DNA from 3 places in the Bradyrhizobium sp. AZCC 1578 genome. Region 3 is predicted to be linked to each of the others. Evidence: predicted binding sites of a transcription regulator. Region 3 holds the regulator's gene; each other region holds the start of a gene.
What was found. The regulator LexA, encoded in region 3, represses DNA repair genes until DNA is damaged. The targets are predictions, from matches to a motif close to TGTTCNNNNTGTGTTCNG.

Region 1: a site for LexA is predicted at 4,880-4,897, ahead of V1290_RS02350 (single-stranded DNA-binding protein). Genes of this name have one in related genera too.
Region 2: a site for LexA is predicted at 7,269-7,286, ahead of V1290_RS20720 (helicase-related protein). Genes of this name have one in related genera too.

Annotation. Positions count from the first base shown of each region.
Region 1 is NZ_JAZHRZ010000001.1:442,626-452,449, forward strand. Features, by position in the region: gene V1290_RS02335 (hypothetical protein) at 1-425, opposite strand, end outside; partial or broken gene gyrA (DNA gyrase subunit A) at 615-3,342, opposite strand; gene V1290_RS02345 (DUF2306 domain-containing protein) at 3,546-3,944, opposite strand; gene V1290_RS02350 (single-stranded DNA-binding protein) at 4,191-4,679, opposite strand; gene V1290_RS02355 (outer membrane protein) at 5,185-5,964, shown strand; gene V1290_RS02360 (outer membrane protein) at 6,242-6,898, shown strand; gene uvrA (excinuclease ABC subunit UvrA) at 7,164-9,824, shown strand, end outside.
Region 2 is NZ_JAZHRZ010000001.1:4,350,870-4,360,693, reverse strand. Features, by position in the region: gene V1290_RS20745 (M48 family metalloprotease) at 1-591, shown strand, start outside; gene V1290_RS20740 (hypothetical protein) at 764-1,123, opposite strand; gene V1290_RS20735 (CarD family transcriptional regulator) at 1,571-2,356, opposite strand; gene fdxA (ferredoxin FdxA) at 2,772-3,110, opposite strand; gene V1290_RS20725 (RNA-binding S4 domain-containing protein) at 3,235-3,504, opposite strand; gene V1290_RS20720 (helicase-related protein) at 3,582-7,016, opposite strand; gene V1290_RS20715 (DUF3108 domain-containing protein) at 7,616-8,521, opposite strand; gene rpmB (50S ribosomal protein L28) at 8,859-9,167, shown strand; gene V1290_RS20705 (SIR2 family protein) at 9,365-9,824, shown strand, end outside.
Region 3 is NZ_JAZHRZ010000001.1:550,746-560,569, forward strand. Features, by position in the region: gene V1290_RS02850 (S41 family peptidase) at 1-57, opposite strand, end outside; gene V1290_RS02855 (hypothetical protein) at 255-560, opposite strand; gene V1290_RS02860 (HAD-IA family hydrolase) at 704-1,330, shown strand; gene V1290_RS02865 (molybdopterin molybdotransferase MoeA) at 1,344-2,555, shown strand; gene lexA (transcriptional repressor LexA) at 2,763-3,464, shown strand; gene V1290_RS02875 (hypothetical protein) at 3,693-4,115, shown strand; gene V1290_RS02880 (hypothetical protein) at 4,203-4,430, shown strand; gene V1290_RS02885 (ComEC/Rec2 family competence protein) at 4,438-6,735, opposite strand; gene V1290_RS02890 (hypothetical protein) at 7,399-7,581, shown strand; gene glnA (type I glutamate--ammonia ligase) at 7,697-9,127, shown strand; gene V1290_RS02900 (fructose-1,6-bisphosphatase) at 9,379-9,824, shown strand, end outside.

The DNA.
Region 1 (9,824 bases), 110 kb from region 3:
AGCCGGCGTCGCCAGGGTTGCGTTAGCATCGATAGCTTGCCTTCGAGCAGAGCTGCCCTTTCCCGGGCGCCCACGCTTTCCGTGCTCACTTTGAGCAGTTCGGCCAACAGCTTGTTCGTGCGTTCGCACTCTCTCTCAAAGTCGGCCCGGTGGCCGCTGGCAATCACCTTCATCTCTGCCAGCTCAGTCTGCAAGGCCTCAATTCGTTGCTTTAGGGCGGTGACCACCTGGTGACCGGCCTGCGTTTGCGGCTGACGGGGTATTGGCGAATGACTGAATTCGGTGAGATCGACCTGGACAAGCGTCTTGCCGTCGTTGGAGCGGGAGCGCGGCCATCGGTGTCGTTTCACCAGAGCGCGGGCGGCCTCTGGGGAAATCTTGAGCCGTTCGCCCAGATCGGCATACGTCAGCATCTCGACGGGCATGATATCCGCTCCCGTTTGGCCGGACGGTCACCACCCGGACACAGCAAATGTGTAGCAATCTATAGTTAAGGGCTGGTTTACCGCGTGCGCAGCACGCAGGCCCGGAACCCATCGCGCTGCAAACGCAAATGGCGGGATGGATTCCGGGCTCATCACATTCGCTATGCCCCGGAATGACGGTGGACGGCGCTAACCGCCGTTCCCGTTCACGCCGTTCTCGTCTTCCGAGATATGCTCGACCGACACCACGTGCTCGTCCTCCGCCGTATCGAACACGATGACGCCTTGGGTCGAGCGGCCGGCGATGCGGATGTCCTCGACCGGACAGCGGATGAGCTGGCCCTTGTCGGTGACCAGCATGATCTGATCGCTATGCTCCACCGGGAACGACGCCACCAGCTTGCCGTTGCGGTTGTTGACGCTCATCGCGACGATGCCTTTGCCGCCGCGGCCGGTGGTGCGGTACTCATAGGACGAGGTGCGCTTGCCGTAGCCGTTGACGGAGACCGTCAGCACCACCTGCTCCTGCGCCGACATTTCGGCGTAGCGCTCCTGCGAGAGCTGCAGCGAACCCGAAGTCTCCTCGCCCTCGGCATCAACAGGCTCTTCAACCGCGGTTTCGCCGGCGACCGCGCGGCGCATCTTCAGGTAGGCCGACCGTTCGTCCGAGGTGGCCTCGACATGGCGCAGGATCGCCAGCGAGATCAATTTGTCGCCTCCCGCCAGCGCAATGCCGCGCACGCCCATCGAGGTGCGCCCCGTGAAGACGCGCACATCGGTGACGGGGAAGCGGATGCACTGCCCGCCGGCCGCCGTCAGCAGCACGTCGTCGCGCTCGGTGCAGATCTGCACGTCGACGATCGATTCACCCTCCCCGAGCTTCATGGCGATGATGCCGGAGCGGCGGACGTCGACGAAGTCGGACAGCTTGTTGCGGCGGACCGTGCCCCCGGTGGTAGCGAACATCACGTCGAGATTGCCCCAGGAGGATTCATCCTCCGGCAGCGGCATGATGGTGGTAATGCGCTCGCCCTGCTCCAGCGGCAGGATGTTGATCATCGCCTTGCCGCGGGCGTTCGGCGCCGCCACCGGCAGCCGCCAGACCTTTTCCTTGTAGACCTGGCCGCGCGAGGAGAAGAACAACACCGGCGTGTGGGTCGAGGCCACGAACAGCCGGCTGACGAAATCCTCGTCGCGGGTCTGCATGCCCGCGCGGCCTTTGCCGCCGCGCCGCTGCGCCCGATAGGTCGAGAGCGGCACGCGCTTGACGTAGCCGGCGTGCGAGACCGTGACCACCATATCCTCGCGCTGGATTAGGTCCTCGTCCTCGACCTCGCCTTCCTGCTCGACGATCACGGTTTTCCGCGGGGTGGCGAATTCGTCTTTCACCGCGGCAAGTTCGTCCTTGATGATCGCCTGCACGCGCGCGCGCGAGCGCAGGATTTCCAGGTAATCGGCGATTTCCACCGCGAGCTTGTCGAGCTCTTCGGAAATCTCCTCGCGGCCGAGCGCGGTCAGGCGCTGCAGGCGCAGGTCGAGAATGGCCCGGGCCTGCTCCAGCGACAGCCGCGCAGTGCCGTCCGGCGCCATCCGGTGACGGGGGTCGTCGATCAGCGTGATCATCGCTTCGACGTCCTTGGCCGGCCAGTCGCGCGACATCAACGTATCCCGCGCCGTGTTCGGATCGGGCGAAGTTCTGATGACGCGAATGATCTCGTCGATATTCGCAACCGCAATCGCAAGACCGACCAGGATATGGGCGCGGTCGCGCGCCTTGTTGAGCAGGAACTTGGTGCGACGGGTGACGACCTGCTCGCGGAACGCGATGAACAGCGTCAGCAGATCCCTTAGGTTCATCGTCTGCGGGCGGCCGTTATCCAGCGCCAGCATATTGGCCGGGAAGTTCGATTGCAGCGGCGTGAAGCGATAGAGCTGATTCAGAACGACATCGGCCATCGCCTCGCGCTTCAACTCGACGACGACACGGAAGCCGTCGCGGTCGGATTCATCGCGCAAGTCGGCGACACCTTCGATCTTCTTTTCGCGCACCAGTTCGGCGATGCGCTCGACCATGGTGGCCTTGTTTATCTGATAGGGAATTTCAGTGATGATGATCGCTTCGCGATCCTTGCGGATGGTGTCGATCGTGACCTTGCCGCGCATCACGATCGACCCGCGGCCGAGGTGGTAGGCCGAGCGGATGCCCTGGCGGCCGAGGATGATGCCGCCGGTCGGGAAATCCGGCCCTGGAATGATGTTGATGAGATCGTCGATGCCGAGCGCAGGATTGTCGATCAACGCCACGCAGGCGTCGACGACTTCGCCCAGATTGTGCGGCGGGATGTTGGTTGCCATGCCGACGGCGATGCCGCCGGCACCGTTGACCAGCAGGTTCGGGAACCTCGCCGGCAGAACCGACGGCTCCTTCTCGGAATTGTCGTAGTTCGGCTGGAAATCGACAGTGTCCTTGTCGATATCGCCAAGAACTTCCAGTGCGGACCGGGTCAGACGGGCTTCGGTATATCGATAGGCCGCGGGGCGGATCGCCGTCGACCGAGCCGAAATTGCCCTGGCCGTCGATCAGCGGCACGCGCATGGAGAAATCCTGCGCCATCCGTACCATCGCGTCGTAAATCGACTGGTCGCCGTGCGGATGATATTTACCGATCACGTCACCGACGACGCGCGCGGATTTTACGTACTTCTTGTCCGGCGTGTGCCCCTGCTCGTACATCGAATACAGGATGCGCCGATGCACGGGCTTCAGCCCGTCGCGCGCGTCCGGCAGCGCCCGCGCCACGATCACGCTCATGGCGTAATCGAGGTAGGAGCGTTTCATCTCGTCGAGGATGGAAACGGGGCGAATGTCGGAGTGCTCCGGCGGCTCGCCGGGCTTGTCGTCTTCGTTGTCGGACAAAGGGGAATCCAGTCAGTTCTCAGCTAAGAATCATATAGCGCATCGAGGGTCTGATAACCACCCCGAAGCTGTCAGGAGGAAGCTGTTTTTCCGCTCGTTTTTTCATGGACTTACGAGGATCGGAGACAGCTCTCCCGAGCCCTGCCGGAACCACCGTTTCAGGGCCGGAAGACAGTGTCAAAAACGATGTTCCCACGACAGGCCTAGTGGCCGAAAACCACCGCATGCATCATCCGTCCCGGCAGGAAGGCGAACAAGCCGGCGACGACGAGCGCTCCAAAGAAGATCGACACCATCGCTTTGCGGTGACCGCCGACATTGTGCCGGCGGGCATGCAGGACCGCGAGCGTCAGCATGATCGGCACAAAGATCGACAGCAGATGGATCGGGCTGAACAGCCCGAACATCCGAATCTCATGGATCCAGAGCGAACTGATCGCGACCGCCGCCATCAGCACGACCCAGATCCAGCCGATGGTCCGGTGCGGCAGGGTTCCCTTCGGTGCTGCGAATTGCACGATGCCAAGCGCAAACGCCGCCATGGCTGCGAAGGCATGCAACGGGATCGTCCCGGGCGCCTCTAGCAGCGGTGCGAGGCTCATGGTGGGCGCTCCAGATCCGGTTGGCGTTCAAGGCTGGAGCAGTCTAAGTGAAATACCTCATGCGAATATTAATAGCATGACGGCTGAGCGAGCCGACCGCACACTCGGCGCAACGCGCCCGTAGATAGGTTTTCAGCCGAATGCAGCGGATTCCCGCGGCGGCACATTAGCTGTAATGGCAGGCGTGAACGCCCCCTCTCGCAAGCGAATTTCTTGCTAGCCGATGCGCCGGCCGAAGGCTCGGCTCTAGAACGGGATGTCGTCGTCCATATCGCTGTTGCGGCTGCCCGCTGCGACCGCCCGCCGCGGCGCCGAGCTAGCCGGACCGCTCGAGCCGAAATCACCGGAATCATCGGACCCGAAGCTGCCGCCCCCGCCGCCGCTGCGGCCGTCGAGCATGGTCAGGTTCGAGTTAAAGCCCTGCAGCACGACCTCGGTCGAGTATTTGTCGACCCCGCTCTGGTCGGTCCATTTGCGCGTCTGCAACTGACCCTCGATGTAAACCTTGGCGCCCTTCTTCAGATACTGTTCGGCGACCTTGCAGAGCCCCTCGTTGAAGATCACCACGCGGTGCCACTCGGTCTTTTCCTTGCGCTCGCCGGTGCCTTTGTCGCGCCAGGTCTCCGATGTCGCGATGCTCAGATTGGCGATCGGTCGCCCGTCCTGTGTCCGCCGGATTTCAGGATCCTTGCCGAGGTTTCCGACCAGAATCACCTTGTTCACGCTTCCCGCCATCGCCGCTCTCCACTCGATATCGCCGGCAAAAATCACTGGTCCGGCCGCTTCCGTGCCGGCCGTCTTCAATTCTTGACCTGTCGCTTGTCCGTTTCCGCGTCCGCTCCCGGACATCCGGACCTATACACTGACAGACCCCGCTGACTTGGCGATCCCTCGGCAAGTCGCCGGTTATCCACATATAGCATCGCCTACGTGCGCGTTCCAGCTTTGTTCCGGATAACGCCCTATATGCGCCTGCTAGCGGCTTTGCAATCTCCAAGCGAACCCCGGAAACCCACGGGGGAACCGAAAGAAGCGAAACGGAACCCGAAAGTTCCCGTCTCGGTTCCAATTATACCAGATAAATCATAAGCTTCGTTCCATAAACTTGGTTGGCGCCTGTTGCATCCGGGACACGCCATTTCCGGTCGAGTCGCGCTATAGAATGCTTCAGCGGCGCGGGCGCTCGCGTCACAACAACGCTTCAGGCCTAGCGGGAAGCGGACAAAACTGGGGATAGATCATGAAGAAGTATCTGTTAGCTTCGGTTGCTCTCATTGCGTTCGCTGCACCTGCGGCGGCGGCCGACCTCGCTGCGCGCCCTTACACCAAGGCGCCGCCTGCTCCGGTCGCTGCCGTGTATGATTGGACCGGCTTCTATATCGGTGCCAACGGTGGTTGGGGTTCGGGCCGCAAATGTTGGGACCTCACCGCCGACGCTGGGGGTCCGTTCATTCCGCCCGTGGCCGAAGGCTGCCACGATGCGACTGGCGGCACGGCCGGTGGTCAACTCGGCTACCGCTGGCAGGCCGGCACCTGGGTGTTCGGCGTGGAAGGGCAAGGCAACTGGGCTGACTTCACGGGTTCCAACACAAGTCTGGCCTTTGTCCCTCTCGTCGAGAATGAGTCGAGGATCAACGCGTTCGGGCTGATCACCGGTCAGGTTGGCTATGCCTGGAACAACGTCCTGCTCTACGTAAAGGGCGGTGCTGCGGTGACCAGCGACAAGTACAAGGGGTTCGATGTCGCGACCGGGCTGCTGATCGACAGCGCCAAGGAAACGCGTTGGGGCGGCGTCGTTGGTGCCGGTCTCGAAGTCGGCTTCGCCCCGAACTGGTCGGTTGGCGTCGAGTACAACCACCTGTTCATGGGTGACCGCGACGTCGACTTTGCTGCATCCGGCAACTTTGTTGGTGTTCCGGCCGGCTCGTTTTCGAGGACTAGTAACATCAGCCAGGACGTCGATCTCGTCACGGTCCGCGTCAACTACCGCTGGGGTGGCCCAGTCATCGCGAGGTACTGATCGCAAAGCCAGCGCGGTACTACGGAAAGGCCGGCTTCACGCCGGCCTTTTTGTTTGCGGTGATAACCAGCACTGAAAAGGCCGGCCTTGCGCCGGCCTTTTTGTTTGGTTGTAGACCGGCACACCCGACACCCGGAACGGTTGTATTCCATGCTTTTGCCGCTGATGTGGTATTTCCGCGACAGCATTTTTCGGGAACTTCGCGCTATATCGCCAAGCAACCTCAAATTGACGGCTGAGGAAAGTTGCGTTGGAGAGCCGCGAAAGGAAAAAGAAAATGAAGAAGATTCTGCTGACCACCACTGGCCTGATCGCGCTTGGGATGGCGCCTGCGATGGCCGCCGATCTCGCTGCCAGGCCCTACACCAAGGCGCCGGCCGCAGCGATTGCGATCAATAACTGGACCGGCTTCTACATCGGTGCGATGGGCGGCTACGCACAACAAACCGATTCGACCCTGGGCCTGGGCAAGGTGAAGGGCGGGTTCGCCGGCGGTACGCTCGGCTACAACTGGCAGACCGGCAACCTTGTCCTCGGCGTCGAGGCCGATGCCGCCTGGGCGGATGTTGGCTTCACTGTGGGCAACCCGGCGCTTGCCGCATTCGAGACCCGGATTCGCGACATGGGCACCGTTCGTGGCCGCATCGGCTACGCCTTCGACCAGGTCCTCATCTACGGTACCGGCGGCTACGCCTGGGCCGACAACCGTGTAACGGCGTCGCTGGGCGGCTTGAGCGCATCGGATAGCAAAATTCACTCTGGCTGGACGCTCGGTGCTGGCGTCGAGGTCATGTTCGCACCGAAATGGTCGGTCAAGGCCGAGTACCTTTATCGCAGCTTCCAAGGCGAGACCTACTTCGCAGGCGTCGCTCCTCTTGCGAGCGGAACGCTCGATCTCAACAGCGTTCAGGTCGGCGTGAACTACCACTTCTAAGGCTTCCTGCTGAAGTGACAGCGCCTCCGTTCCGGCAACCCGGAACGGAGGCATTTTTGTTTTTGAGTATCTTCGATGAGATCTGCTGCCTGCTGCTGCCAAAAATATGACAGCACAAACAATCCGTTGATGATTCGCGCGCGGTACTGGAAATTCCCCGCCGTTCTTCCTATGTTCCGACTTTCAATCAACGGCGCCTGATCCCGGTCCCTCGCCGGCAATGCGCGCCCAACGTGGCGCGTGCCTCGCGCCTGGAAATGCCGATATGGATGAAGTGCTAAGGGCGAAGCGCCAACAGAACGCCGGCTCCGCATCGCGTGCGATCACCATACGCGGCGCACGCGAGCACAATCTCAAGAATGTCGATCTCGAGATTCCCCGCGACAAGCTCGTGGTGTTCACTGGCCTCTCCGGCTCCGGCAAATCCTCGCTCGCCTTCGATACCATCTATGCCGAGGGCCAGCGCCGCTACGTCGAATCGCTCTCGGCTTACGCGCGCCAGTTCCTGGAGATGATGCAGAAGCCGGACGTCGACCAGATCGACGGGCTGTCTCCTGCGATCTCGATCGAGCAGAAGACCACGTCGAAGAACCCGCGCTCCACCGTCGGCACCGTCACCGAGATCTACGACTACATGCGCTTGCTATGGGCGCGCGTCGGCGTGCCCTACTCGCCGGCCACGGGATTGCCGATCGAAAGCCAGGTCGTCTCGCAGATGGTCGATCGCGTGCTGGCACTGCCCGAAGGCACTCGGCTCTATCTGCTGGCGCCGGTCGTGCGCGGCCGCAAGGGCGAGTACAAGAAAGAGCTAGCCGAATGGCTCAAGAAGGGTTTTCAGCGAGTCAAGATCGACGGCACTTTCTATGAGTTGTCCGAGGCGCCGGCGCTCGACAAGAAATTCCCGCACGACATCGACGTCGTGGTCGATCGCATCGTGGTCCGTCCCGATCTCGGCCAGCGGCTCGCCGAAAGCTTTGAGACGGCACTGAAGCTCGCCGAGGGGCTCGCCGTGATCGAATATGCCGATGCGCCGGCGGGCGCGCCTGCGGCCGAGGACAAGAAGAAGACCGCCAAGATCCACGACAAGAGCGGGCCGGAGCGGATTCTGTTCTCGGAGAAATTCGCCTGCCCGGTCTCCGGATTCACGATTCCCGAAATCGAGCCGCGGTTGTTCTCGTTCAACAATCCCTATGGCGCCTGCCCTGCCTGCGGCGGCCTCGGCATCGAGCAGCATATCGACGAGGACCTCGTCATTCCCGACAAGGAATTGACCTTGCGCAAGGGTGCGATTGCGCCCTGGGCAAAGTCGTCCTCGCCCTACTACATCCAGACGCTGACCGCGCTCGGCAAGTTCTACAAGTTCACGCTCGACACCAAGTGGAAGGACCTGCCGAAGAAGACGCAAGCAGCGCTGCTGCATGGCTCCGGCGACGACGAGATAAAGTTCTCCTACGAGGATGGCGTCCGCTCCTACGACACCAAGAAACCGTTCGAGGGTGTCATCACCAACCTCGAGCGCCGCTACCGCGAGACCGAGAGCGAATGGGCGCGCGAGGAACTGGCAAAGTATTTCTCCGACATCCCCTGCGAGGCCTGCAAGGGCCATCGGCTCAAGCCGGAGGCGCTCTGCGTCAAGATCGGCGGCAAGCATATCGGCGAGATCTCCGAACTGTCGGTGAAGCGCGCCGGCGAATGGTTCGAAAGCGTGCCGAAGGCGCTCAACGACCAGCAGAACGAGATCGCCGCGCGCGTCTTGAAGGAGATCCGCGAGCGGCTGTCCTTCCTGCTCGACGTCGGCCTGAACTACCTCACGCTCTCCCGCTCTTCCGGCACGCTCTCCGGCGGCGAAAGCCAGCGCATCCGCCTCGCTTCGCAGATCGGCTCCGGGCTGACCGGCGTGCTCTACGTGCTGGACGAGCCCTCGATCGGCCTGCACCAGCGCGACAATGCGCGCCTACTGGAGACGCTGAAGCGGCTGCGCGACCTCGGCAATACCGTGATCGTGGTCGAGCACGACGAGGACGCGATACGTCTAGCGGACTACGTGCTCGACATCGGTCCCGGCGCCGGCATGCATGGCGGCCACATCGTGGCGCAAGGCACGCCCGCCGACATCATGCGGAATCCGAAATCGCTGACCGGCAAATACCTTACCGGCGAGTTGTCGGTGCCGATCCCCGAGCGCCGGCCGCCGAACCATCGCCGCACCATCAAGGTCGTCAACGCCCGCGGCAACAATCTGAAAAACGTCTCGGCGGAAATTCCGTTGGGGCTATTCACCTGCGTTACCGGCGTTTCCGGCGGCGGCAAGTCCACGCTGCTGATCGACACGCTCTACCGTGCCATCGCGCGCAAACTCAACAACGCCAGCGAAGGCGCCGCCCCCCACGATCGCATCGAGGGGCTGGAGCATATCGACAAGATCATCGATATCGATCAGTCGCCGATCGGCCGCACCCCGCGCTCCAACCCTGCGACCTATACCGGCGCCTTCACCCCGATCCGCGAATGGTTCGCCGGGCTCCCAGAGGCGAAGGCGCGCGGCTACGAGCCCGGCCGCTTCTCCTTCAACGTCAAGGGCGGCCGCTGCGAGGCCTGCCAGGGCGACGGCGTCATCAAGATCGAGATGCACTTTTTGCCCGACGTCTACGTCACCTGCGACACCTGCAAGGGCAAGCGCTACAACCGCGAGACGCTCGAGGTCCTGTTCAAGGGCAAGTCGATCTCGGACGTGCTCGACATGACGGTGGAAGAAGCCGCCGAATTCTTCAAGGCGGTGCCGCGTGTGCGCGAAACGTTCAAGACGCTGCACCGCGTCGGCCTCGACTACATCCATGTCGGCCAGCAGGCCACCACCCTCTCCGGCGGCGAAGCCCAGCGCGTCAAGCTCGCCAAAGAGCTCTCAAAGCGCGCCACCGGGCGCACG
Region 2 (9,824 bases), 3.8 Mb from region 3:
GTGCGCGGGCGTCGCTTCCTGCATCCGAAACTCGGCTTCACCTTCCAGGCGCCCGAGACGTTCACGCTCGACAACACTGCGCAGGCCGTGATCGGCGTGCGCGAGGGCGGCACGCAGGCGATGCGCTTCGACGTGGTGCGCGTGCCGGCCGAACAGTCGCTCGCCGATTACCTCAATTCCGGCTGGATGGAAGGTGTCGACAAGGGCTCGACCGAAGACCTGATGATCAACGGTTTCCCGGTGGCTGCGGCGTCGGCGAATGGCGATCAGTGGCAGTTCAAGGTCTATGCGCTACGTTACGGCAGCGACGTCTACCGCTTCATCTTCGCCGCCAAGCAGCGCAATACCGAAAGCGAACGAAATGCGCGCGAGACCGTCAACTCGTTCCGCCGCCTGACGCTGGAAGAAATCCAGGCCGCGCGCCCATTGCGTATCAAGGTCATCACCGTGCAGCCCGGCGACACCGTGGAATCGCTGTCCCACCGCATGACCGGCGTCGACCGCCCCACCGAGCGCTTCCGCATCCTCAACGGCCTCGACCAGCACGCCCAGGTCAAGCCGCGCGATCGCGTGAAGATCGTGGTGGATTGAGTGGGGAAGCACGCCGCTGCGTCGTCGTCCCCCGCCTAGTGCGCAATTGCGCACCGGGCGCGGGGACCCATACGCCGCGGTCGCTGTAATAGCGCAATCCGCCAAACGCCCTAACGCAGCAACATCGCCCTGTGGTTATGGGGCCCTGCTTTCGCGGCGATCTCTCCCGACGCTACTCGATAGTCACGCGCGAACGCCACCGCGACTCAAAACTATTGTCATCGTCAAGCATCCGCGCCTGCGCATCCATGGGCTCGCTGCGCTTCTCTGTGACGATGCTTACCGGCTCGGCCTCGGCCTTCGCTTGCGCGGGTGCAGGCGCCGCGGCAGGCCACCGCAACAACGATTTCGAAATCACGGTCCTGCCGGCGTACCAGCATTTGCGGCCGTCGATCAGGCGCCAGGACCAATGCCCTTGCGCGCTTGACGGCACCGCGGCGCTGCATTCCCTGACCTGCGCGGCCGGCGCGCTGATCGGAAGCAGCGCGGCCATGACAATGGCGAGAAAGACTGACTGAACCTGCCCTTTCATCGAATCCCCCTTGCGGTAGATCTGGATGTGGCTGGGAGGTTCTCCCCCGATTCTGGTCACAAAAAGTCGAAAATTGGGCCACTTTCCGCGTAAGTGACTGCAAGGTTTAGCCTATTCTGCCTCTTGTCGTCCCGCACAAGCGACTTGTCGCCGTTGCCTCAACAACGCCGCCCTGTGGTTATGGGCCCCTGCTTTCCGCAGTGGCGACACGTTCAGAGGTTCTCGCCTCTGTCCTGTCGTCCCTGCGAACGCATGCGAACGCAGGGACCCATAACCACGGCCTACATTGCTGAGGCGCAGCCGTCGCCCCGAGTGCCCATTCCGCCGACCGCGGCGTATGGGCCCCTGCTTTCGCAGGGGCGACGGCAATCGCTCGCTATAGCAATGCAGCCAAACAAAAAGCCCGGTCTTTCGACCGGGCTTTTCGTTTCAATCCCTGGGATTCTTTCAGGCAGCTTCGTCCGCCACGGCGGCGTCGTCGCCGTCGGCGTCGACATCCGCCTCGTCGGCCTCAGTATCAGCTTCGGTGGCTTCGGCCTTGGCGCCGCGGCGCGGGCTCTTGGCGAGCTGGCTTTCGATTTCCTTGACCGCTTCGGTCTCGGTCGAATGCTGCACGACCGCGATTTCGCGTGACAGCCGATCGAGCGCCGCTTCATAGAGCTGGCGTTCCGAGTAGGACTGCTCGGGCTGCGATTCCGAGCGGTAGAGGTCGCGGACCACTTCGGCGATCGCGACGATGTCGCCCGAATTGATCTTCGCTTCGTATTCCTGCGCCCGGCGCGACCACATCGTGCGTTTGACGCGCGCACGACCTTTCAGGGTTTCGAGGGCCTTCTTGACCAGCGCCGGCTCGGACAGCTTGCGCATGCCGACATTGGCGACCTTGGCGGTCGGCACGCGGAGCGTCATCTTGTCCTTCATGAAATTGATCACGAACAGCTCGAGCTTGGCGCCCGCGATCTCCTGCTCCTCGATGGCCAGGATCTGGCCGACGCCGTGAGCCGGATAGACCACGAATTCATTGGCCTTGAAGCCCTGACGCTGGGTCACGACCTTCTTCGGTTCCTCGACGCGCGGCGCGGCGGCAACCGGCTTGGCAGCAGCCTTCGGCGCGGCGGCTTTCGGAGGAGCAGCCTTCACAGGGGTCTTGACGGGATGCTTGGCAGCAACTTTCGACGCAGTGGTCTTCGAACCCGTCGCTTTCGCGGCGGTCTTGGCAGTCTTTTCTGGCATTGCGCTTCTTTTGTTCTTTGAGGACTTTGTGGCCGAAACCTTCTTGGCGTCCTTCATGGGCGCCTTGGCACGGCCTTTGGTTGCGCTGCGGCTGGCCGGAGCGGCTTTTTTCGTCGTCTTGGAAGCACTCTTTTTACGCGTTTTCTGTGACACAGCCTGCGCGCGGAACTGCCACGCCCCTGTTCGATGTTTTTACGAAAACCCACCGGGGCCACAGGATACGCATGGCCGGGATCGGCTTATATGTGCCGAATATAGCACATTTTCCGCAAAAATCAATGATTTACGCCGGGTTCCGGGCCCTTACGGGGCGGTTTCCGTCATAAGACCGCTAACAGGGTTAAATCCGCTCACCGCGTTCGGTTCAGATTGGGGCTAAAATCAGGCTCGACGAACCCGCAACTTATCCACAGGCTTAATCGCCGCTACCGGGTTCCTTGGAAAAATATTTCTCGAACTTGCCCTCGACACCTTCGAATTCTTTCGCGTCCGTCGGGGCGTCCTTCTTCTGGGTGATGTTGGGCCAGCTCTTGGCGTACTCGGTGTTGACCTCAAGCCACTTCTCGAGGCCCGGCTCGGTGTCGGGCTTGATGGCATCCGCCGGACATTCGGGTTCGCAGACGCCACAGTCGATGCATTCGTCGGGATGGATGACCAGCATGTTCTCGCCCTCGTAGAAGCAGTCGACGGGGCAAACCTCAACGCAGTCGGTATATTTGCACTTGATGCAGGCTTCAGTGACGACGTAAGTCATCCAACGCTCCGAAACGGATCAGTTTTCCGGGGTTTGCGTAGCGCATGCGGTGCGCTGCCGCAAGGGAAGCAGCGGGCCTCTAGCGGCTGTTTTTCAAGCGTCCCTGCGTGCCTTGCGCAGATAGTTATTGTTTGCCGTTCTGCAAATCATCGTAGAGCACGCGCGCCGCCGCAGCGTCGCCGCGCCGCTCGGAAAATCCCACCACTTTCAGGATGCGCACGGTGCGGTCGAGCCCGATCGTCAAGACGTCGCCGACTTTCACCGAATGTCCCGGCGCCATCTCACGCACGCCGTTGATGCGAACGTGACCGGCCTCAACGAGGGCGGCAGCCGAGGTGCGGGCCTTCACCACCCGCGCATGCCACAGCCATTTGTCGAGACGCTGCCGCTCCAACTAATCTCTCGTAGTTTATTCTTCACGCGTTTTCTTGGACCGCGAACCGGGACCCACTTCGCTTGAAAACGCTTTGACTATTCCTTGCGGTTGCCGGCGAGTTGCTCCTTCAGCGCCGCCAGCTTTGCGAACGGTGAATTCGGATCGATCGGCCGGTCGCGCTCGCGTGGGCTCGCGCTCGTCGCCCATTGACGGTGCGAAGGGCCAGAGTCGCGCTTGTCGCGGCCGCCCTTGTCGCGTCCGCCGAAATCACGGCCGCCGCGCTCGCCCTTGTCGCGGCCACCCTTGCGCTCGCCCTTGTTGCGATCGAATTTGTCGCGGCGCTCCTCGCGGTCGCGGCCCTTGCTCTCAAAACGCTCGCGCGGCGGACGGTCCGGACGCGCTTCTGCCGCGGGCGCGCCTTCTGCGGCCGGCGCTGCCGTAGCATCGGCCGGTGCGCCCTCGCGGGGCTTTCTGAACTCGCTGTGGCGACGGCCACGGCGATGGCGCTGCTCGCGCTGCCCCCCTTCACCGCCTTCGCCGCTCGCCGCTTGCGCGCCCTCGCCCGCGCGGTGATGGCGCTGGCGGCTGCGGTCGTGATGCGGACGGCGCTCGTCGGAACGGCCGCCGGGCCGCCAGACTTCGACGAGTGCAGGCTCTGCCGGTGTCTCGGACTTGGCTTCGGCTGCCGGAGCTTCGACGGGCGCTGCTTCTGCAGGCGCTTCGGCTTCGGCAGGCGCTTCGCTCGCGGTTTCGGGTTCGGCCGCCGCTTCTGCAGCGCTGACCGCTTCCGGCGTCTCCTGTTCCGGAGGCGCATCCGCGATCGCGGCTTCCGCCGGTGTGGTCTCGGCGGGCGCAGCTTCCGCCGCAGCAGCGGGTTGTTCGGCGGCCACCGGGGTCACATCCGGCAGCAGCGAGGCCGACGACGGCGCGGGCGCGTCGCTGACAGGCACTTCGGCCGCGACTTCTTCCGCCGGCATCTCTGCCGTGGCCTCGGCGCTCGCCTCAACCGGCGGCGTTTCGGCGGAGACCGTCTCGACGACGGCCTCGGGCGCGGGCTTCGGGGCGAGCTGCGGGCGGCGGTCCATGCGGTAGCCGAGCGCGCGCAGGATCGAGGCGAAATCCTCTCCTGCGGATCCCGTCAGCGAGGTCATCGCCTGCGTCACCACAAAGCCGCGGCCGTCGAACGCGCCGGCGGGCTTTTCGCCCGGCGACGTCTCGCGCCACGCCAAAGCGGGACGAATGAGATCGGCGAGACGCTCCAGGATGTCGACGCGCACTGCACGCTCGCCGCACTGGCGGTAGCCGAGCACGCGATAGGCATCGCGCGGTAACGCCTTGTCGACCGGGAACGAGGTCCGCCCCGAGCTCGCCAGATGCTGCGCGCCTGACAGCGCGGACATATCGACATTGTCCTGTTTCTCGGCCCACAACAGCGAGGCCAACGCGCGCGCCGCGGGCTTCAAGAGCCCCGGGAAATAGATGTGATAGGCGCCGAACCGCACGCCGTACTTTCGCAACGTCGCGCGCGAGGCCTGGTCGAGATCCTTCATCTCGCTCGCGATCTTGCTCCGCTCCAGCACACCGAGCGCTTCGACGAGCTGGAATGCGATGCCGCGCGCAATACCCGTGATGTCCTCGGCCTTCGACAGCCCGAACAGCGGCCCCAACAGCTTTTCGATATGCGTCTTCAGCCACAGATCGAGCCGCGTTTGCACGGCCTCGCGCGGCGCGCCGGAGAGGCGCTCATCGGAAATGATGCGGATGCGCGGATGCAGCGCATCGTCAGCCGCGACGAGTTTTGCGACCGCATCGCCGGTCCAGCGGATGGTGCCGTCGGAAGTCAGCACGAACTGGTCGTCGGGCGCGGCTGAGAGCTTTTCCGCGCGCGCGTTGATCTCGCTCGCCAGCACCTGCTGGGCGGCCGCCTGCAACGCTTTCGCGTCCGAGCCGGCTTCCGCCGCATCGGGTGCAAAGGTGAATCCATCGAGCCGGCCGATCGCGTGGCCTTCCACAATCACTTCGCCGGTCTTGCCAATTTCCGTATTCAAAACTGAGTTCTCCCGCAGGCGGCGCATCAATACACTGGTCCGCCGGTCAACGAAACGCTCCGTAAGGCGTTCATGCAGCGCATCGGATAATTTATTTTCCACCTCACGGGTGATCCCCTGCCAGTGGTCGGGGTCGGACAGCCAGTCCGGCCGGTTGGCGACGAAGGTCCAGGTGCGGATCTGCGCGATCCGGCCCGACAGCGTGTCGATATCGCCGGTAACGCGGTCGGCCTGGTCGACCTGGGCGGCAAACCATGCGTCGGGTATCCGACCTTTCTTCATCAGAAATGCATAAAGCGTGGTCACGAGTTCGGCGTGGGCAGCGGGCGCGATCTTGCGGTAATCCGGGATCTGGCAGGCGTCCCACAGCCGTTCCACGGCTGGTGCGCCGTGGGCCATGTCCCTCACCTCGCCGTCGCGCGCCGCATGATCGAGCACGCGCAGATCTTCGGCAATCGGCGCGCGGGTCAAGGCGTCATGCCCGGGCGGCAGCGCCAGCGACACCTGCAGCGCGCCGAGCGAGGAGAAATCCAGCCTCGAATTCCGCCACTGCAGCATTTTGACGGTGTCGAAGGTGTGGTTCTGCAGCGCGTTCACCAGTTCCGGCTCGAACGGTGCACAGCGCCCCGTGGTGCCGAAGGTGCCGTTTCGCGTCGCGCGCCCGGCGCGGCCGGCGATCTGCGCGAACTCGGCCGGATTGAGCCTGCGGAACTGATAGCCGTCATACTTGCGATCGGAGGCGAACGCGACGTGGTCGACGTCGAGATTCAGGCCCATGCCGACGGCGTCGGTGGCGACGAGATAATCGACGTCACCGTTCTGGAACATCGCGACTTGCGCGTTTCGTGTACGTGGCGAGAGCGAGCCGAGCACGACGGCCGCGCCGCCATGCTGGCGGCGGACCAATTCGGCGATCGCGTAGACTTCATCGGCCGAGAACGCGACGATCGCGGTGCGGCGCGGCTGGCGCGTGATCTTGCGGTCGCCGGCGAATTCGAGCTGCGAGAGCCTCGGACGTGTGACGATGGAAGCGCCCGGCAGCAGCCGCTCGATGATCGGCCGCATGGTGGCGGCCCCTAACAGCAGCGTCTCGTCGCGGCCGCGACGGTGCAGGATGCGGTCAGTGAAGACGTGCCCGCGCTCGAGATCGGCCGCGATCTGGATTTCATCGACGGCGAGGAACGAGACGTCGAGATCCCGCGGCATCGCCTCCACGGTGGAGACCCAGTAGCGCGGATTCTTCGGCTTGATCTTCTCTTCACCCGTGACGAGCGCAACCGCCTCAGTCCCAGCGCGATCGGCGATCTTGTTGTAGACCTCGCGCGCGAGCAGCCGCAGCGGCAGCCCGATCACGCCGGACGAGTGCCCCAGCATCCGCTCGATGGCCAGATGCGTCTTGCCGGTATTGGTCGGCCCGAGGACAGCGGTAACGCCCGCGCCGGGCGCGCGATCAGTCGCGAACGTGGAAGGAGAGAAAGCCATTCTGTGCAGGTGTTTTCTTATTTAGGTGCGAGCGCCCAACCCGTCATTGCGAGCCACCCGGTCGGCGCAAAGCGCCGCCGGATGACAGGCTCCGCGAAGCAATCCATAGCGCCACACGTGTGGAGGTATGGATTGCTTCGTCGCCTCGCTTCCTCGCAATGACGGAAAAACGCGGAGTTTCTCTTTCGTTTGGCACCAACTGCGCCGATTCTGTTTCACTTTGCGACGGTGATGCGGTCGCGGCTTAAGCTCTGGAACGAGTCTGGAACGAATCGCGTCCGAATCGCTGACTCCTCCCGAGACCCGATACGTTCACCGCAACATCTCGCGCTGAAGCGCACCCGGCGACACTAGATCAAGTTTACAGCGGCTCCACAAGCGACGGTTTCGGGACTAATTTCTTAAAAAGATCAGGGCGACGGAGTCGAATCAGAAGTGAGGAAGAGTCAAGGCGGATTCAACTCTCCCGTCGTCCCTGCGAACGCAGGAACCTATAACCACCGGCGCTCATTGGTTGGCGCCGGCTGCAACTCCGAGTCCCTCAATCAACACGGCCGCGGCGTATGGGTCCCTGCGTTCGCAGGGACGACGGTAAAGCCTCAATTCGTCTTCGCCACCCGTGGCGGCATGGCTGATGTCACGAACGACGTCGCTTCCAGCATCGCCAGGCCAAACGGCGTCGGGATCGTCATGCGGAAGGGAACCAAGACGCGCGTCCCCGCAATCGGCACGAAGGTGATCTCGATCCGCCGTTCGTTCGCGAGATATTTGATCACGGGGCGATCGGGGATGTAGCCCGCGACCGGGTTGAAATAGATCGCGCAGACCAGCGCCGGCCCGTGATAGCCCTTTTCGGCTTTGACCGTTTCCATGCGCTTGTAATCGAGCTTGAGATCGTAGCGCATGCGTCCGTCGAAAATCCCGGCTCCGGTGCGGCAGGAATCCGGCGCCAGCACTTCGCCATTGCCGGGGACGCGCAGCAGTGAGCCCGTCATGGGATCGAGCACGCTTTTGCGGTGCGCGTCGGTGACGGGAATGCGGCCGGGATCGACCGGCGGCGCCGGGTCGATCGAAAAATCCTTCACGCCGCCATTGGCCAGCGAAATCCGGATGGTCTCGGATTTCTTCTGCGTGGTGGTGGTCGCGGTATAGGCGTTCGCGACCAGCGCGCCGTTCACGATGCGGCCCTGGCTGGCGCCGGAACCGGTGCCGCCGGAAAACGCCTTCAACAGCCCGGCGGTGCCGCCCTGCGCGGAGGCCGAAAACACATCGTCGCCGATTTCGATGGTCCAGCTTCCCTTGCCGACGGGGATGCCCGCCAGCGTCGCCTCATAATGAGCGTCCAACCGCCCCTGCGCGGAAGCTGTCTGCGGCGCGAGTAAGCCCCACGCGGCGGCGCACAGGCCGACGACGAGGCCGAGCCTGGCGGAGAGAGTTTGGCGCGAAACGGCGCATCTGGCAGTCACGAATGAATAATCCCAGGATCGGCGCGAGCTGATGTTCATTTAGGCAAAAATATCCGGCAAACAACGCGGGTTATCGCGAAAACCACGCCTCTACCCGACCTCTCCCTGGCCTCCCACCGCTTGCGGGGGCTTGGGGCCGGTTCTTTTCGAAAGCCATGGTGTCGGCGCGGATTACGCCCTTTATATGATCCCTTAAGTGGCTGGAACCCCTGGTAAACCAGCCGTTACAGCTGACTTTACCAACCCAAGAACCTTGACCCCGTGGCCGTCTCCCCCTATACGTCCGCGGTTCCTGGAAATGGACGCGATTTTGGACCCCCGCGGCGCCCGCGAGAAGCGGCTTGGCCCTGGCGGGGATGGAAGAGGATTTTTCGGAATGTCCCGGCGCTGCGAACTGACGGCCAAGGGCCCCCAGGTGGGCCACAAGGTGAGCCACTCCAACATCAAGACCAAGCGGCGCTTCCTGCCGAACCTGGCCAACGTCACCTTCATCTCGGACGCGCTCGGCCGCAACGTGCGCCTGCGCGTCTCGACCAATGCGCTCAAGAGCGTCGACCACAATGGCGGCCTCGATGCCTATCTCCTCAAGGCCAAGGCCGACGTCCTCTCCCCCCGCGCCCTCGAACTGAAGCGCGCGATCGAGAAGAAGGTCGGCAAGCCCGCCTTCGTGAAGAAGGCGAGCTGAGCGAAGCTAAAATCGGCGGATCGAAGTTTGGAGCGGCCGGGTCGGAAGACCCGGCCGTTTTTGTTTTTTGACAATACTAATGCTACGCAATGAATGGTTGAACCGAAGACGAATCACAACGGCCATTGATGCGTAGCGCAATACTTCCGATTCCACCAATTCCTCCGGGTCTACGCGAAGCGGCTGAAAGAGGTGTTTTGATTCCGTTTGTAGGGGCTGGGGTTTCCGTCCTTACCGGATGCCCGACATGGAACGAACTTGCTGACGGCGCGCTCCGGGCATGTGTTGACGCCCAAAAATTCACTCACAGCCAGCTGGCTCAAATCAAACACTTATCTCCTCGGGTCAAACTTTCGATAGCGCGAGAACTTGAGAAAGAGCACGGTCTTCGAATCGACTATGCCAAGTTGATCAACCCAAAGAGCGGATACGAAAACAACGAAGTCGGTCGGCGTGTGTATCGCAGTCTCGGCAAACTCGGGCAAACGTTCGTTACCACCAACTACGATTCTTGGCTCGACACAGAAATTGTAGACCCAAACTTGTCAGTGAGCGCTCCTGGGCAGGAGCAGGATACTGCGGCAGCCACTCCGTCGAGACGGAAGTCAATATGGGAAGCAAACGAGTTCACGCCTGCAAACCTAAACCAGTCCAAGT
Region 3 (9,824 bases):
AGCGGTCAGACACGCGCCCGTCACCGTGCCGAGAAGAAAGGCAAAATTCCTGCGCATCGTGGGGCGTCCCTCTATCTCTACGGACGCCCACCATCCCTGTGAATCGGCGCCCCTGTCCCGGCCCCGCCAACTCACAATGGCTTTTTGGTCGGATCAAGGCACGCCGACCGGGGGCAATACTGTCGCTTTCAGATTTTGAATGAAATCATCACGTTAGATGGAGAGTTCGTCATGCCCGGGCTTGCCGGCGTCTGCTACTTTGCGGCGCCTTCGGCGGATTTGGCCTTTGACTTCGCTGCCGGCGCCTTGGCCGCCGCTTTCGGCGGTGCGCTGTCGCCGCGCATCGTCCCCCAAGGGTCCGAATTCTTCTGCTGCTCGGGGATGTTGCCGAGCGACCTCCGGTAGGCCCGCTCGGCCTCCTTTTCCGCCGCTTTTTCCGAGGGCGTCTTGTCCTTCTCGGTCTCGCCGTATGCGGGAGGACGGGCTTGTTGGCCCCAGGCGGGGCCGGCCAATAATGCGATCACGGCGACGGCGCCCAGGATTCTGCCAACGGTTTGCATGCGACTACTCCCTGAAAATTGGCCCCAAGAAACTGGCCCAAAGCCTTAGCACAGCCTGCGTACGGGCTTAAGCGCCGGATTGGGCTACGACGCAAATCGCCGTGGCCGTTGCCGAGGCCGGTCCGGTTTTGTAAACGACTGCCATGAATTCGCCGCCAGCGCCCCATTCCGTCGATGCCTTGCTGTTCGACCTCGGCCGTGTCGTGCTCGACATCAGTTTCGATCAGGTAATGACGTGCTGGGCAGGGCATGCCGGCTGCGCGCCTGCCGACCTCGCCGTACGCTTTGTGATGGACGACAGTTTCAAGCACCACGAGACCGGTCGGATCGACGATGCGGCGTTCTTTGCGAGCCTGCGCCGGTCGCTCGGCATCGGCATCACCGACGCGCAGTTCCTGGAAGGCTGGAACGCGATCTTCACCGGCGAAATGCCCGGAATCTCGCCGCTCCTGGCGCGTGCCGCAGAACGCCTGCCGCTCTATGCTTTTTCCAACACCAATCCGGCCCATGTCACGCATTTTTCGCAGGCCTATGCGGACGTGCTCGGCCATTTCCGTCAGATATACCTGTCCTCCAGCATCGGTTTGCGCAAACCCGACGCCGAAGCCTATGATCATGTGGTAAAAGCGATCGGCGTGCCGGCGTCGCGGATCCTGTTCTTCGACGACTCGGCTGCCAATATCGAAGGTGCGCGGGCGCGCGGCCTTTCTGCCATCCACGTGACATCGACGGATGACGTGGCGAGGGCACTGACCGCACTTGGAATTTGAGGGAGGTCTGCCCGTGGCGTTGATGCCGGTTGCCGATGCATTGTCTGCCATCCTCGCGGGCGCCGATCCCCTGCCCGAAGAAATGGTGGCGCTCGATGAGGCGTATCACCGCATTCTCGCACGCGACGTCGCCTCGCGGCGGACGCAACCGCCGCAAGCGATGTCGGCGATGGACGGCTATGCGGTGCGCGCAGCTGACGCCGCCGATGTCAGCGCGCGGCTAAAGGTGATCGGCGAGGTCGCCGCCGGCCGCCCGTTCGAGCGGAAGGTCGGCCCGGGGGAAGCGGTGCGGATCTTTACCGGCGGCGTGATTCCCGATGGCGCCGACGCTGTCATCATCCAGGAAGACACTGGCGTCGAGGGCGATCATATCACCATCACGGAAGCTGCCGTTCCGGGGCGGCATATCCGCGCCGCGGGCGTTGATTTCCGCGAAGGCGACGTCCTCCTCAAACGCGGGCGCCGCCTCACCGACCGCGACCTCTCGCTCGCCGCCGGCATGAACTACCCGGAGCTTGCGGTGCACCGCCGCCCGAAAGTTGCGATGCTGGCGACCGGCGACGAGCTGGTGATGCCGGGCGCAAGCCCTAGCCCCGGCCAGATCGTCTATTCCAACGGCTACGGCTTGCGGGCACTGGCGCGGGCCGAAGGGGCAGAAATCATCGACCTCGGAATCGCCGCCGACACCGTCGCCGCGACCACGGACGGCATCCGCCGTGCCCGCAAGGCCGACGCGGACATCCTGATCACCCTGGGCGGCGCGTCGGTCGGCGACCACGACCTCGTCAAGCGGTCGCTGGAAGCCGAGGGCGTCGCCATCGCATTCTGGCGGATCGCGATGCGGCCGGGCAAGCCGATGATGCACGGCAGGCTGGGCGCGATGCGGGTGATCGGCCTGCCAGGCAATCCCGTCTCCTCGTATGTCTGCGGCTTCCTGTTCCTGGTGCCGCTGATTCGCGCTCTATCGGGCCGCGATACCATCCATCACCTGCGCGAAAGCGCGCTGCTCGGCCGCGATCTCGCCGCCAATGATAAGCGCGAAGACTATCTTCGCGCCCGCCTCGAAGCCCGCGACGACGGCACGCTGGTTGCCGTGCCGGTGAACCATCAGGACTCGTCGCTATCAGGGAATCTCGCTGCGGCACGTGCACTTGTGATACGTCCGCCGTTCGCGCCGGCTGCCACAAAGGGTTCTCGTTGCGAGCTGCTCCGGCTGCCGGAATGACGCCTGAACGGTGTTCCCCCAGCACCTTGGGCCGGAACCGCAATGCGTTCACCTGAAATTAAGTGGTTGCGGAACACATATCGAACATATAGTGTCCGTTCATGATTTGTTTCGACTGCTAGTGTCTTTGATCGAGAGTTTGGGGACTCCACGATCCGGGCGCTGAAAATTCGGAACGAGACGACGCCAACCGGGGGATTGCTCGCGATGCTTACGCGCAAACAGTACGAACTTCTGCGTTTCATCAATGAACGGCTGAAAGAGGCCGGCGTGCCGCCCTCCTTCGATGAGATGAAGGACGCGCTCGATCTGCGCTCGAAATCCGGAATCCACCGCCTCATCACCGCACTGGAGGAGCGTGGCTTCATCCGTCGCCTGCCCAACCGCGCCCGCGCCATCGAAGTCATCAAGCTGCCCGAGCTCGCAGCCGCCGCCAACAGCCGCCGCGGCTTCACGCCGAGCGTGATCGAGGGTACGCTTGGCAAACGCACAGTGAGCGCGCCGGCCGCCGAGGACGACGGCAATCGCCCGGTGGCCGTGCCTGTCATGGGCCGGATTGCCGCCGGTACGCCGATCGAGGCGCTGCAGACCCGCAGCCACACCATCAGCGTACCGCCGGACATGCTCGGCTCCGGCGAACATTACGCGCTCGAAGTGCGCGGCGATTCCATGGTGGACGCGGGCATTCTCGACGGCGACATGGCGCTGATCCAACGCAACGAGACCGCCGACACCGGCGACATCGTCGTGGCGCTGATCGACGAGGAGGAAGCCACGCTGAAGCGCTTCCGCCGCCGCGGCGCCTCGATCGCGCTCGAGCCCGCCAACACCGCCTATGAAGTCCGCATCCTGCCGCCGAACCGGGTCCGGATTCAGGGCAAGCTGATCGGGCTCTACCGCAAATACTGACCCGTTATGCCGTCCGGGCCGTGACGGAAAAGAGCCTCGGCCCGCGGCCGGGGTTTTTTGTTGCGCGTTTGGAACCAACGCCCGTTAGCGCGTTTGTGAATGTGGCGCAGTGCGCCAGTCGCAGAATTGCCCAGAAACGAGAAAAGGCTCTGCGCCATGTCCACTCTGATAGAGGCCTGTGCCTCCTTCTAGACACGGGTCAGCTATCTCAAACGAGGGAGCCATCCGATGTGTGACTATAGCCTGCATGCTGTGGCTACGCGGCCTGCCGAGGTCGGCGAGACGCTGATCACCACGACATTCCGCGGTACATCGACCCGCGGCTTTGCGTCGGAACGCGAGCCTGCAGTGGCGGTCTGCATGCTTCCCGGCACCGAACTGGCGTTCGCTGAGGACGTCAAATACGACAACCGGTGGATCTGGACTCGAACCACCGACTGGCGGGTCGGCAAGTTCAATCAAATCGACCCCCATATCTCCGACCGTCACCATGACGCGATCGAATTTCCCGACGGAAGCCATGTGCTGGTGACGCAGCTTTGCGAAGGCCAGCGCGCGACCGTGCTGCAATTGCCGGTGGTCCAGACCGGTGGCGAACGCGCGCCGAAGGTGACGGAAGCGCGTCCGGCCGAATCGATCGTGACCGGATAAACGCCCACGCGCATATGATCCGCCGGCCCAAGGCCGGCGGATCATGGTGGTACATTTTTCAGAACTCGGCACCGCAGGGGGCAGTCGGTGGTCAACAAGGTAACGTGGCAAAAAGCCGGGCGCGTCACTGAGCCCGGGCGGTACATGTTCAGGTACGGCTGGCTCACCATCACGGCCGAGGATCTCGCAATCTGGCAACAATTCCCCGACGCATCGTTCACGCTGGTCGCTCTGCCGTCGGCGCCCGACGCGCCCGAGGAATTCCATCTCGGCGCGTTCGAAATTCCAGCCAAACCCACGGTCGACGAGCACTGACGCCCGTCTACTCCTCCGCCTGAAGGTCTGCCTCGGCCGGCGTGGCATCGACGCTGCGCGGTGGCACGACGCGCGGCGCCAACACGGTGGTGTCGGCCTCACTCTCGTCGGCTATGGCCGGCGACCAAGGCCGGTCGATCCCCCTCGGCTTGACCGCCTCGACGGCAAATCCCTCGCGGCCACGCCGCAACGCCATCGCGCCCTGACGCCGCAGCCGTTCGGCGCCGATGACGGAAGCACCGCATGCCGCCGGGGCCTGCCGCAGCGTCACAATGATTGCCGCGCGCTCGCAATCGTCCGAAAACGCCTCGGGCCTGAGCGCCTGCGCGATCAGGCCGCCGCCGACGGCTTGCACCACGCAGCCAAGATCGTCGCATGAGACGCCTGACGTGAGCGAGGCGTCAGCCGCCGTTCGTGCGTCCGCATCCGCCGCCAGCCACTCCTTCAAGAGGAAGACGTCTCGAGACCCCTTGGCCGCGTGCATCAAATGCAGCCGGCCATCCTGGCCGCGCACCCCGACATTGCGCCCGTCGGCGGAAATCAGGATATCCGGCTGCGGCGCCCTCGCCGCCCACAGCGCCGCTGATAGTACCAGCGCCGCTCCCGACCAGCGCAGCGGCGTGCGCAACAGGCCGAGCAGGATGATGCCGAGGCTCGCCGCAATCAGCGGTCCGATGCCGAAGGCCGGCACCCGGCCGACCGCGCCGGGTAACGCCGCGACCCATTGCGTCACCGCAATCATCCAGTCGATGCCGAGGCCCATGGCCGCCCAGAACAGTCGATCGAAGCCGAACGGCATCGCGACGAGGCCAAGCAGGCCCGCCGGCATCACCAGCGCGGAGACCACCGGCATCGCCGCGAGGTTGGCCAGCACGCCGTAAGGCGTGACCCGGTGAAAGTGAAAGGCGGCGTAAGGCATGGTCGCAAGCCCCGCCACCAACGAGGCCAGCAACAGCATGGTGACTTCGCGGCCGCCCCACAGCGCCACGCGCGCCGTTGCGGTATGATCCGCCGTCGCGAACAGGCGCGGCATGCCGATCTGCACCAGCGCCACCAGCCCCAGTGTCGCCGCAAACGACATCTGGAAACTCGGATGTACCAGCGCTTCCGGCGCGACCGAGAGCACGATCAGGGCGGCGACCGCGAGCGTGCGAAACGTAATCGCGCGGCGATCGACCATGACCGCGATCAGCACCACGGCCGTCATGAAGAACGATCTTTGCGTCGCGACCTCGGCGCCCGACAGCAGCAGATAGAACGCGGCGGCAACGAGGGCTGCCGCCGCCGACCACTTCTTTATGGGCTGGCCGACCGTGAGCACAGGGAACAGCGCCAACAGCGCCCGCACCGCAAAGAACACGACGCCGGCGACGACGGCCATGTGATAGCCGGAGATCGACAGCACATGGCCGAGACCGGAGATGAACATCGCATCGTTCACCGGCGGTGAGATCGCATCGCGCCGCCCGGTCAACAGGGCGGTCGCAATCGCGCGCTTGTCGCCTTCCAGCGTGGTCCTGATCCGCGCATCGATCGTATCGCGCAGGCCTTGCATCACAGCCGAATAGCGCAGGCGGAGCCCGCCGCCCGCGGCTGGCGGCTCGGTGGTCTTGATCGCGCCCATCACGAAGCCAGAGGCCCCGATGCCGGCGAAAAACATGTCGCGGCTGAAATCGTAGCTACCCGGCCGCACCGGCGAAAGCGGCGGCAACAGCCGCGCCTTCAGCTCGACGAAGCTCCCAACTGGCGGCGCCGTGCCCTTCCTTACCGACAGCCGCACCCGCTCCAGCTTCGTCGTTCCGCGCGCGCTTTCCATGGTGACGACGCGAAGGACAAAACGGTCGGTGCGCTCGCGGATGTCGCGAGTCTCGACAAAACCCGTCAGCGACACCGAAAACATCGGCCGCGCCAGCACGCCATGCGCGATCCGGGCGGTCTTCCAGGTCGCGACCGCAAAGCCCGCGGCGACGGCCGCGATCATCACCGCGGCGGGAAAGAATTTCTGTCGCCGCAACAGCACCGCCACCGCGCACAGCGCGATTGCCACAATGGCAGCCACTGACAGCGCCGGCTCATGATCGGCGGCGAAGTAAAAGGCAATGCCGGTGCCGAATGCAACGGGTACCCACGGCAGCAGGCGGCCGGCACCGGCTTCGGCGCGTGCCCATGTACGCAAGGTCTCGATCAGTGGCGGCCAGAACGCGGGACGCGATGGCAAAATGCCGCCGACCGGCGCCGCAGCGCGCGGCGGCCAGGTGCCGGCATAGCCCCGTTTTCGGCCCGACGTGTCGCCCTGCTCCGCCACCGAGCCTACACCTTACGATCTCGTGAAGACCGCAAGACTACCGGACGCTGTATTTGGGCCGCTAGCGGAACGAATGCAGAAACTTGAGGAAATGCACGCCGGCCGGCGCTACAATCACGTCATGAGACTTGCGGCCTGCCTCCTATTTGCTTTGGCGACGTCGGCATCCGCTGTCGCAGCGGCTGAACAATGCCGCTTCATCGAAGCAAGAGCAGAGCGCGAAGCGTGCTATCAGCGCCAGGACGTTGCGCGGGCCGCCCGGCAAAAGGCTGATGAGGACCGGCAGGCACAGCAAAAGCCGTATGAGCCGATGGCCCAGGAGGATGCTCAGCTCGCCAAATCCCTGCGCAGCATTTGCCGGGGCTGCTAGGCCGATCCTGAGGCGCCGCGGGTGCGAGGCCATCACGCTTAACGCAGCGCCCGTCGCGATCGACCGCTACTCAAAACGTAGCCGTCCGGCCTGCGTTGTGTTGCCGCTGCTCTTCCCCCGGAGCCACCATCCAATCCGGGCAGCTCACCGGTGGGAACGCGCTCTTGAAAGCACGCTTGCAAGTGCGCCGCGGCAGGATGCACACTGTGTGCGCGGGATCAGGTGTCAACGTCTACGGTTCTCAGCTCGACTGGAATTCCCGGTCGCGCTCAGAATGAGAGGAGCATGACGCCATGCGAGAAACCGAAATCCACGACTATGCGCGGCAGTTACTGGAAGCTCATGGCGCCAAGGCCATTGCGGAAGCTGCCCAGAATGCCATCGAACTCGAGGCAAAGGGCGAGGTCGAACTGGCCAGAACCTGGCGGCATATCGAAGACGCGATGAAGATGATGCGTGGTCCCCACCAAAGCTGAGATTGCCGGCGCGGCAACGCAGAACGTGGGCCAGGAGCCGTCGCAAGTCGCTTCGCCACGGCTGAATGGCATCGCAACGTCCAAGATGCGGCTCTCCGTTACAGGAGTTGAAGCCATGTTTCCGAAGTGTGCGACAGCCGAAGATCTCGTGAAGGCGATCAAAGACGAGAAGGTGCAGATGATCGATCTGCGCTTTACCGACTTGCCCGGGGTGTGGCAGCATTTTTCCGTCCCACCGGGTGCAGCGAGTATCGATGCTCTCAGCGAAGGCATTGGGTTCGACGGCTCGTCCATCCGCGGCTTTCAGGAAATTCAGGAAAGCGACATGCTGGTCGTGCCGGACCCGGCCACGGCCTTTCTCGACCCGTATTCCCCTGTGTCCACCCTGGTCCTGATCTGCAACATCAGGGACCCCGTGACCGGTCAACCCTATAGCCGTGACGCCCGTTACATCGCCCAGAAGGCCGAAACGAACCTGAAAGGTACCGGCCTCGCCGATACGAGTTACTTCGGCCCGGAGGCGGAGTTCTTTGTGTTCGACGAGGTGCGCTACGGGCAGGGCATCAATCATGCCTTCCACGAAATCGATTCCAGTGAAGGCAGCTGGAATACCGGCGCGGAGGAAGAGCCGAATCTGGGCCACAAGCCGCGCCCCAAGGAAGGATATTTTCCCGTTCCGCCGACCGATAGCATGCAGGCTCTCCGCACCGAAATGGTGCTGACAATGGAGCAGCTGGGCATCCAGATCGAGGCCCATCACCATGAAGTCGCGACCGGCGGCCAGAACGAGATCGACATGCGTTTCACTACGCTCACCCGCATGGCGGACAATCTGATGATCTACAAATACGTGGTGAAGAACACCGCCCGCGAGCACGGCAAGACCGCGACGTTCATGCCGAAGCCGCTGTTCGAGGACAACGCCTCGGGAATGCACGTTCACCAGTCCCTGTGGAAGGGCGAGACCAATCTGTTCTACGACAAGGGCGACTATGCCGAATTGAGCCAGCTCGGCCGCTACTACATCGGCGGCCTGTTGACCCACGCCTGGGCGTTGTGTGCGCTTTGCGCCCCCACCACGAATTCTTATCGGCGTCTGGTGCCCGGCTATGAGGCTCCGATCAATCTGGTCTATTCCCAGCGCAATCGCTCAGCCTGCTGCCGGATTCCGATGTATTCGCCGAACCCGCGGGCAAAGCGGGTTGAATTTCGCTCGCCGGATCCCTCCTGCAATCCCTATCTGGCCTTTGCCGCGATGCTGATGGCCGGTCTCGACGGCATCATCAGCCGGATCGATCCAGGCAGCCCGATCGACAAGAACCTTTATGACCTGCCGCCCGCCGAGGCGAAGAACGTGAGGTCGACACCAGGGTCGCTGGATCAGGCGCTTGACGCGCTCGATCGCGATCACGCCTTTCTGCTCCGTAACGACGTGTTCACCGAGGACGTGATCGAGACTTGGCTCGACTACAAGCGGAAGAAAGAGGTCGATCCAATCCGGCTGCGCCCTCATCCATATGAGTTCCATTTGTATTACGACATTTAGGATGTGAACTCATCCGCAGGCATGCGCGGATTTCGGCTTCAGCGGGTCTGGAAAACCACCAAAATGGACTCGTGCCGTGCAACAATTGCCATTGCTACTCGCTCAGCTCGCGGCGAGCCGAGGCGCCGTGACTTCGGGTGGAACCTATTGCAACATGACACGTTCTCTCCGCCCAATGAGCAGCGCCGTTGCCCCGGCGCAGCGAGCGCCGAGGCGGAGGCGTTGCGTTGCACCGGTCGGAGGGAACGCTCATGAGACTTACCCTTTCCGTCATCAAGGCTGACATAGGCTCCGTCGGCGGCCACACGAAACCGTCCACACGCATGATGGCGGCTGTCGAGGGCGAGGTCGCGAAGGCGATCTGCGATGGCCTGCTGATCGACGGTTTCGTCTGCCACACCGGCGACGACATTGCGATCATCATGACGCACACACGGGGCGAAGGGAGCTCCGAGGTCCATCAACTTGCCTGGAAGGCGTTCCTCGCGGCCACCTCGGTCGCGAAAGCCTCCGGGCTTTATGGTGCCGGCCAGGATCTTCTCGTCGACGCACCGTCCGGAAACGTCCGCGGCGCCGGCCCGGGCGTCGCCGAGCTCAGCTTCGACCACAGCCTCTCGGGCACGAGACCTGCGGAGTCCTTCATGGTGTTCGCCGCCGACAAATGCGGCCCCGGCGCCTACAACCTGCCGCTCTACCT